2 regions of the Mesorhizobium sp. M8A.F.Ca.ET.161.01.1.1 genome follow, and region 1 is predicted to be linked to the other one. Evidence: riboswitches for the same ligand, from Rfam matches in the RefSeq annotation. Region 1 holds a riboswitch; the other holds the start of a gene.
What was found. A riboswitch is a leader RNA that binds a small molecule or an ion and turns the genes downstream of it on or off. The one in region 1 is predicted to bind cobalamin.
Positions count from the first base shown of each region.

Region 1 (3,588 bases):
GATCGGGCCCACAGCAGAAGATTTCGCGTTCGCGGAAATCGGGTGCCAGGAGCGGCAGCCGGATGGCGTCGATGCGGCCCATATGGCCGTACCAGCCCTCGCGGCTCGACCGCTCCTCGATCATGAAGCCGAGCGACAGGCCAGGCATGTGGCCCCCGAGCAGTTCGAGTTCCTTGCGGAAGATGATTTCTTCCGGGCGCCGCGCGCAGTTGACGAAACCGACATCGGTCCATGGCGCACAGTCGTTCAGCCAGCGCAGCATCGACATCATCGGCGTCACGCCGGAGCCGGCCGAGACGAACAGATATTTCGCCGCCGGATGGCTGTGCAGTGAAAAGTCGCCGCCCGGTCCATAGGCCTTGACGTGCGAGCCGGGCGCCAGGTGATCGAACATCCAGCGTGTGCCGATGCTGCCCGCCTGCGCCTTCACCGTCACCGCGATCGAGAACGGCCGCGACGGCGACGACGACAGCGTGTAGGTGCGCATCAGCGGCCCATCCGGCGTCGGCAGTTCCAGCGTCACGAACTGGCCCGGCTTGTAGCGGAACCAGGTCTGGTTGTCGGACCGGAAGGTGAAGGTCTTGACGTCGGGCGCCTCGTCGCTGACACCGGTCACTTCCAGCACCTGCAGCCTGTCGTTCCAGGGCGCCATCTGGTCGAGATGGCGATAGAGGCCAAGGTCGGTCATCGCATTCATCCCTGCATACCTTTCATTTTGCGGATGTCGTGATCCCAAAACCGCTGCACACTTTTGGGTGACATGCGCTAGGCGACGCTGCGCAGCGCCGGCCGCCCGCCTTCGGCCAGGCGCGGACCGATGAAGCGGGCATACCAGTCGACGAACTGGATGACGCCGCCTTCATGCAGCTCCGAATACGGGCCGGGTTCATAGGCCGGCGACAGGATACCGAAAGCGTTCTCCTCGACGATCCGGCGGTCCTGGTCGTTGGTCTCGGTCCAGACATGGGTGAGTTCGGCGAGATCGTAGTCGACACCCTCGACCGCGTCCTTGTGCACCAACCACTTCGTCGTCACTGCCGTTTCGGTGGCGCTGACCGGCAGCACGCGGAAGGTGACGGCATGATCAACGAGGATGTGGTTCCAGGTCGTCGGGTAGTGATAGTGCATCAGCGTGCCGATGCGGTCGGCCGAAACGCTGTCGGACAGGTCCTTCCTCACCGCCCGCTTGCCGGTCATCGTGTAGCTCTGGGCGTCGCGCAGCAGCGGCGCGCGGGTGGCGCGGTATTGCCCGGCCGGGTCGATGCGGAATTTGCTGGGCAGGCCAACAGCTTCGCACTTCGCCCAGTGCGCCAGCATCTCCGGATCGCTGTCGGCGCCTTGCACGCCGGTCACGGTCGGTGCTTCCGGGAAGGTCTTGCACAGTTCGGGATGATTGCCCGCGCAATGATAGCATTCGCGGTTGTTTTCCCAGACCAGCTTCCAATTGCCCTTCTCGATGATCGTGCTCTCGAAGGCGATCTTGGCCTCGCTCAGCCGGTGCGGCTTGAGATAGGGCTCGATCATCGCCCGCATCGGCGCGAAGTCGGCCGGCTCCTTGGCCAGGCAGATGAAGACATAGCCGGCGACGCTTTCGCAGGCGACCGGCTTCAGCCCGAACTGGCTCTTGTCGAACCCCTCGGCCATCTGGCGGGCGAACAGCAGGCGCCCGTCCAGCTCATAGGTCCACTGGTGATAGGGACAGACCAGTTTGGCGGCCATGCCCTTGTCGCTGTTGCAGACGCGGCTGCCGCGATGGCGGCAGGAATTGTGGAAGGCGTTGATCTTGCCCTGCTGATCGCGCACCAGCACGATAGGATAGTCGCCGATCTGCACGGTGATGAAGCTGCCCGGCTTGGGCAATTCGCAATCATGGCCGATGAACAGCCAGTCGCGATACCAGATCAGCTCCATGTCGAGCTTGAAGTAGTCCGGGTCGGTGTAAAAAGGCTGTTCCAGCGAAAAGCCTTGTCTGCGGCTGTTCAAGAGCCTCAGCATGTCGTTGCGCGCGTCCATGTCCTGTCCTCATTTTCAAGGACTGAACTGGTGGTGATTGAGGAAGGACTGGACGCAGATCGGCGCAAAGCCGGACAAACACCATCCGCCTCTTGACCGCCCACCGCGATCAGTCGAGTTCTAGCCATCTCGGGCTGGTTTCCGGGCTCTGGAGTCGTCCTTACGGACCATCGCGACACCTTCCCAGGCTTACGCCCAGTGGTCTCCCGTTGCGACTTGAACTCCACCACCGTTGCGGGGGCAGCGCCGGAATCTGACCGGCTTCCCAATTCTCCGCTCCGTCGTCACGCAGCGGCACCTGAGATGCCTGATCTAATCACGGCAGGGTTTGCGACATCGGCATGAAAGCGACATCGCATCCATGCGGCGCGACACGCATGCTGGAACGTCGTGACAGGGGTCGCATCATCAAATCGCCTTCTGTCGCCAGGCGCGCCGGCACCGTTTTTTCGACCCCTTTGCCGGGGGCGAAAAGGTTAACAGTTTCGAAAAGTGACTATTAGCAGATTCTAAAATCGAACCGAACGGTTCGTTTCTGTTGACGGTGCGTGCAGGACGGTGTGAACGCCGAGCCTCCGATACAGTTGGTGATCGGGGTGCCATTTTTAGCTAACTGATTGATATAACGACAGAAAATAACAGATGTGGAAATCACTGGCACAATTTCAAGTGGTAGAGTCATGGTCCACGCTGAACAACTTCGTGATTGGAAACAGCAGAGGTGCTCTCCCACATCGGGGCGGTCCGAACGACGCGATTTTAATCCCAAGACACGCCGCTAGACGGACGGAAAAATACTGGAGTACCCAAAATGAAAAAGATTGTTCTCACTGCCGCCGCCCTTCTGGCCATTTCCGGCAGCGCCTTCGCTGGTAGCGACCATTACGGTTCGAACGCCGCCACCCCCGCTGCCACTGTCGACAGCTCGTACACCGCTTCGACCAGCAAGTCGGAGCCGGCTGCTCAGACGCCTGCCCAGGGCGCCGACCACAATCTCTTCGGCAACAACTAACAGCCGATCCCCGGCTTGCGGCGGGGCGACCCTGCCGCGCGGGGTGGATGCCACAAATTCAGGAGTACCTAAAATGAACAAGATCCTCATTGCCGCCGCCGCCGTCTTGGCCCTCTCCGGCAGCGCCTTTGCCGGCAGCGACAACTACGGTTCGAGCGGTGCCAACCAGGCGGCTGTCACGTCGACCGACAACGCGAACACCGCGTCGATCGGCAAGTCGGCTCCGGCCACCGAGGCGCCTACCCGGCCGGGTAGCGATCGCAACCTCTTCGGCCGTTGACGCCTGTTGCGAGTGGCGGGCTCGCTCGCCACTCGTGGAATTCAAGACGTTAGGAGTATTGGAAATGAACAAGATCCTCATTGCTGCCGCCGCCGTTCTGGCCCTCTCCGGCAGCGCTTTCGCCGGCAGTGACAACTATGGCTCCAATGGCGCCAATCAGCCCACTGCATCGTCGACCGTCAATGTCGATACGTCGCATACGGGTTCGGTCCGCAACAGCGACTCACCCATCTACAAGCTGCTCAACTCGTCCGGCGACGTGCAGAAGTCCGCCCCTCACGGC
Region 1 is NZ_SRTD01000014.1:102,504-106,091, forward strand. Features, by position in the region: gene EN804_RS26930 (hybrid-cluster NAD(P)-dependent oxidoreductase) at 1-688, opposite strand, end outside; gene EN804_RS26935 (aromatic ring-hydroxylating dioxygenase subunit alpha) at 766-2,013, opposite strand; cobalamin riboswitch at 2,128-2,330, opposite strand; gene EN804_RS26940 (DUF680 domain-containing protein) at 2,825-3,025, shown strand; gene EN804_RS26945 (DUF680 domain-containing protein) at 3,099-3,305, shown strand; gene EN804_RS26950 (DUF680 domain-containing protein) at 3,370-3,588, shown strand, end outside.

Region 2 (3,588 bases), on a different contig from region 1:
CCATGCGCATCGTTCAGGACCTGCTCGGCGACAGACCGGAACCCAAGGTGCCTTACATCCTGCGGCCGCTAGAGGTTGGCGACATCGGCTGGGTCACGCGCCGCCAGGGCATGCTCTACGCGCAGGACTATGGCTGGGACGAAACCTATGAGGCGCTGGTCGCTGAGATCCTCGGCGAGTTCGTAAAGAAATTCGATCCGAAATGGGAGCGCGGCTGGATCGCCGAGCGGGAAGGCGAGGTCGTCGGCTCGGTCTTCGTCGTGCGCAAGTCGGATCAGGTGGCCAAGCTGCGGCTGCTCTATGTCGAACCGTCGGCGCGGGGCCTCGGCATCGGCAAACGGCTGGTCGAGGAATGCATCGGCTTTGCCCGCGCCAGGGGGTACAAGACGCTGACTTTGTGGACCAACGACATTCTGACCGCGGCCCGGCACATCTACCAGGCGGCCGGTTTCAAGCTGACCGAGGAAGAGCCTCACCATTCCTTCGGCAAGGATCTGGTTGGCCAGAACTGGGATCTGGAGCTGTAGCGGCGCCTCTATGCCTTGACCGGCACCCAGATCTCCAGCCCGCCATTACCGGTGCGGGCATCGAATTCGGGCCCATAGCGCTCGAATTCCGGCACGTCGGCGATTTCATGGCCGGAGGCCGGGAGCCAGCTGTTCCAGATCGTGTTGATCGTGCGCCGGATGGTCGAGATGTGCTCGCGATGCGTGAAAACGGCGTATTTCCGCGCCGGCACATGCACCCGGTAGAATTCCTTCGGCAGGTCGGAGAAGTCCGACACCTCGACGCCGACGACATAGTCGAAATTGCCGGCATCGTCGCCATTGAGGCAGACACCGTAGAAAACGCCTGGGACTTCGCCGGGGATGTTGCCGATATAAGGGCTGAAACGCTGCCACTGCATCGGAATGCCGGCGCTCGATTCGCAGCTGTAGCGCTCGCCGAAGCCGGCGATGAGGAAGGGTCGGCTGGTCTCGAAGCGCGGTGGTTCAAGGCTGGTGAGCAGGGTATGGTCCATCAAGATAGGCTCCACGAGATCGAGTGTCTTGGTCGAACCTTGCGCGCGCACCAGTTCCGGCGTGGTGCCGAACTGGTCGCGGAAGGCACGGGTGAAAGCCTCATGCGAGTTGTAGCCGGCGTCGAGCGCGACGCACAGTATGTCGGGCGCGCCGCCGGCGAGCCTGCGCGCCGCCTCGGTCAGCCGGCGCGAGCGCATGTAACCCATGACGGAACGGCCGGTGGCGGCGCCGAAGGCGCGCGTCACATGAAAGCGCGACACGCCGCTGCTGTGGGCGACGTCGTCGAGCGTAACAGCCTCCGGCAGGTGGCTCTCGACAAACCATAGCGCTTTCTCGGTCGGGTTCATGTGCTCCTCGCATGTGGCGTCTTCACTCTGGCGCCTCGTTGCCCGGCCAGTTTGATCGAAATTGCGCATGGCGCAAAATCGAAAACGGCAACGCTGACAGGCGTGGACGCAAAGTCCGTCCGCGCCCATGCCGACGGCAGGCTTGCTCTCGTATGAGTTCTGTTATAACAAAACGAGGCAATCGCCTTGCCTCGAAATCGCTCGCGGCATAGGCTGCGACTCGTGATGGTCCCCGAGCCGAAAGGCGAGGGGTGAAAAGGGAACGCGGTGAGACCCGGTTTTTGGGTCGAGGCCGCGGCTGCCCCCGCAACTGTAAGCGGCGAGCAAGATCCGGAACGCCACTGGCCGGCAAGGCTGGGAAGGCAGGATTGCGCAGAGACCCGTGAGCCAGGAGACCTGCCATCACTGAGTTGACCGGACGGGGTGTGCCGGGAGGAGACGTGGACATCGGTCTTGTCGGCCGGTCGACCAACATTCTTCCGTCGCCAGTTTTGAAAGTGACGTGAAGTTGGACGGCGCAATCGATCGTATTCAGCCCAGCCCCATGCACCAGATCATCGTGTGCACCCTTTGCCGCGACGTGCCGACCGGCGTCAGGTCGGGCGAAGGTTTGTGCGCCGAGTTGCGCTCCCGCCTCTCGGCCCAGCCTGACGTGGCGCATGGTTTCACGGTCGAGGGCGTGGCTTGCATGGCGGGTTGCGCGCGTCCCCTGACGGTGGCTTTCCAGGCACCAGGCAAGGCCGCCTATCTCTTCGGGTCGATCGACGCGCAGGCCGACGCCGCCGACCTCGTGCGATTTGCCCGGCTCTACGCTTCGCTTGCCGACGGCTGGTGCAATTCCGGACAACGTCCGCCGCGCCTGGCCGGCAAGACGCTTGCCCGCATTCCGGGGGCGGGCAAGCTGGCGGAAGGCAGTCGATGACAACGCCGCTTCTCGATGCGTGCGACCTGGGCGCGATAGCGAATGGCCGGCATCTGGTCCATGCGGTCAGCCTGTCGGTGACATCAGGCGACCGCCTTGCCATCATTGGCCCCAACGGCGCCGGCAAGACCACGTTGCTGCGCATGTTGTCCGGCATGCTCAGGCCGAGCTTCGGAGAGGTGAAGCTTGGCGGGCGGCGCCTGGACAGGATTTCGCCCGCCGAGCGGGCCCTGCATATCGCCGTCGTGGGCCAGAGCGACCAACCGGATCCGCGTTTGGCGGTGATCGACTATGTCGAGCTTGGCCGCGTCCCGCATGCCGGCCTGAGGGGCCGGAGCGAGGAACGCGACATTGTGGTGGACGCGCTGCGCCGGACCGGCCTGTTGTCGTTGCTCGGCCGGAGCATCGGCTCGCTGTCTGGTGGCGAACGCCAGCGCGCCCAGCTTGCGCGTGCCATCGCGCAGGAGCCCAAGATCCTTTTTCTCGACGAACCGACCAACCACCTTGACCCGCGCGCCCGCGCGCAGCTGCTCGAACTGGTGGCCGGCTTCGGCATGACCGTTATCGCGGTGCTGCACGATCTGACCCTGGTGGCACCCTTCGCCACCAGGGTCGCGGTGATGAACGAAGCCCGGCTGCAGGCGCTGGCGCCGCCGCACGAGGCGTTGACGCAACAGCTGATCCGCGAGATTTTCGGCGTCGACGTGTTTCGCCTGCGCCATCCCACCGAGGATCGCGAACTGACGGTGTTCGACCTTCCGAACCGCGCCTCGCCGCCATCCTGATCAACGCCCCTCATCGTCCGACACGGTTCAACCAAGGAGCAAATCCGTGAAACGCCTTGCCTTCTCGCTCGCCCTCTCGCTGCTGGCCTCGACGGCCTTCGCCTTCCCCGTCACCGTCGACAGCTGCGGCAAGCCGCTGACCTTCGACGCTCCGCCGAAGCGCGCCGTCATCCATGATCTCAACATGGCCGAGATGGCCTTCGCGCTGAAGCTGCAGCCTTCGATCGTCGGCCTGACGGGCATCAGTGGATGGTACAAGGTCGGCCCCGAATTCAAGGCCGAACAGGGTGCCATTCCCGAACTGGCGCCGAAATATCCGACCCTGGAGAACCTCGTCGCCGTCGAGCCCGACTTCTTCTTCGCCGGCTGGTACTACGGCATGAAGCCCGGCGGCGACGTGACGCCCGACACGCTCGCTCCGCACGGCATCAAGACGCTGGTACTGACCGAAAGCTGCGTCCACCTCGACAAGAGCCGCCCGGCCGCCTCCATGGACCTGCTCTATGGCGACG
Region 2 is NZ_SRTD01000004.1:415,790-419,377, forward strand. Features, by position in the region: gene EN804_RS13605 (helix-turn-helix domain-containing GNAT family N-acetyltransferase) at 1-527, shown strand, start outside; gene EN804_RS13610 (AraC family transcriptional regulator) at 536-1,369, opposite strand; cobalamin riboswitch at 1,579-1,788, shown strand; gene EN804_RS13615 (DUF1636 family protein) at 1,914-2,291, shown strand; gene EN804_RS13620 (ABC transporter ATP-binding protein) at 2,288-3,076, shown strand; gene EN804_RS13625 (ABC transporter substrate-binding protein) at 3,123-3,588, shown strand, end outside.
Region 2: another riboswitch for cobalamin. It lies ahead of EN804_RS13615 (DUF1636 family protein); the one in region 1 lies ahead of EN804_RS26935 (aromatic ring-hydroxylating dioxygenase subunit alpha).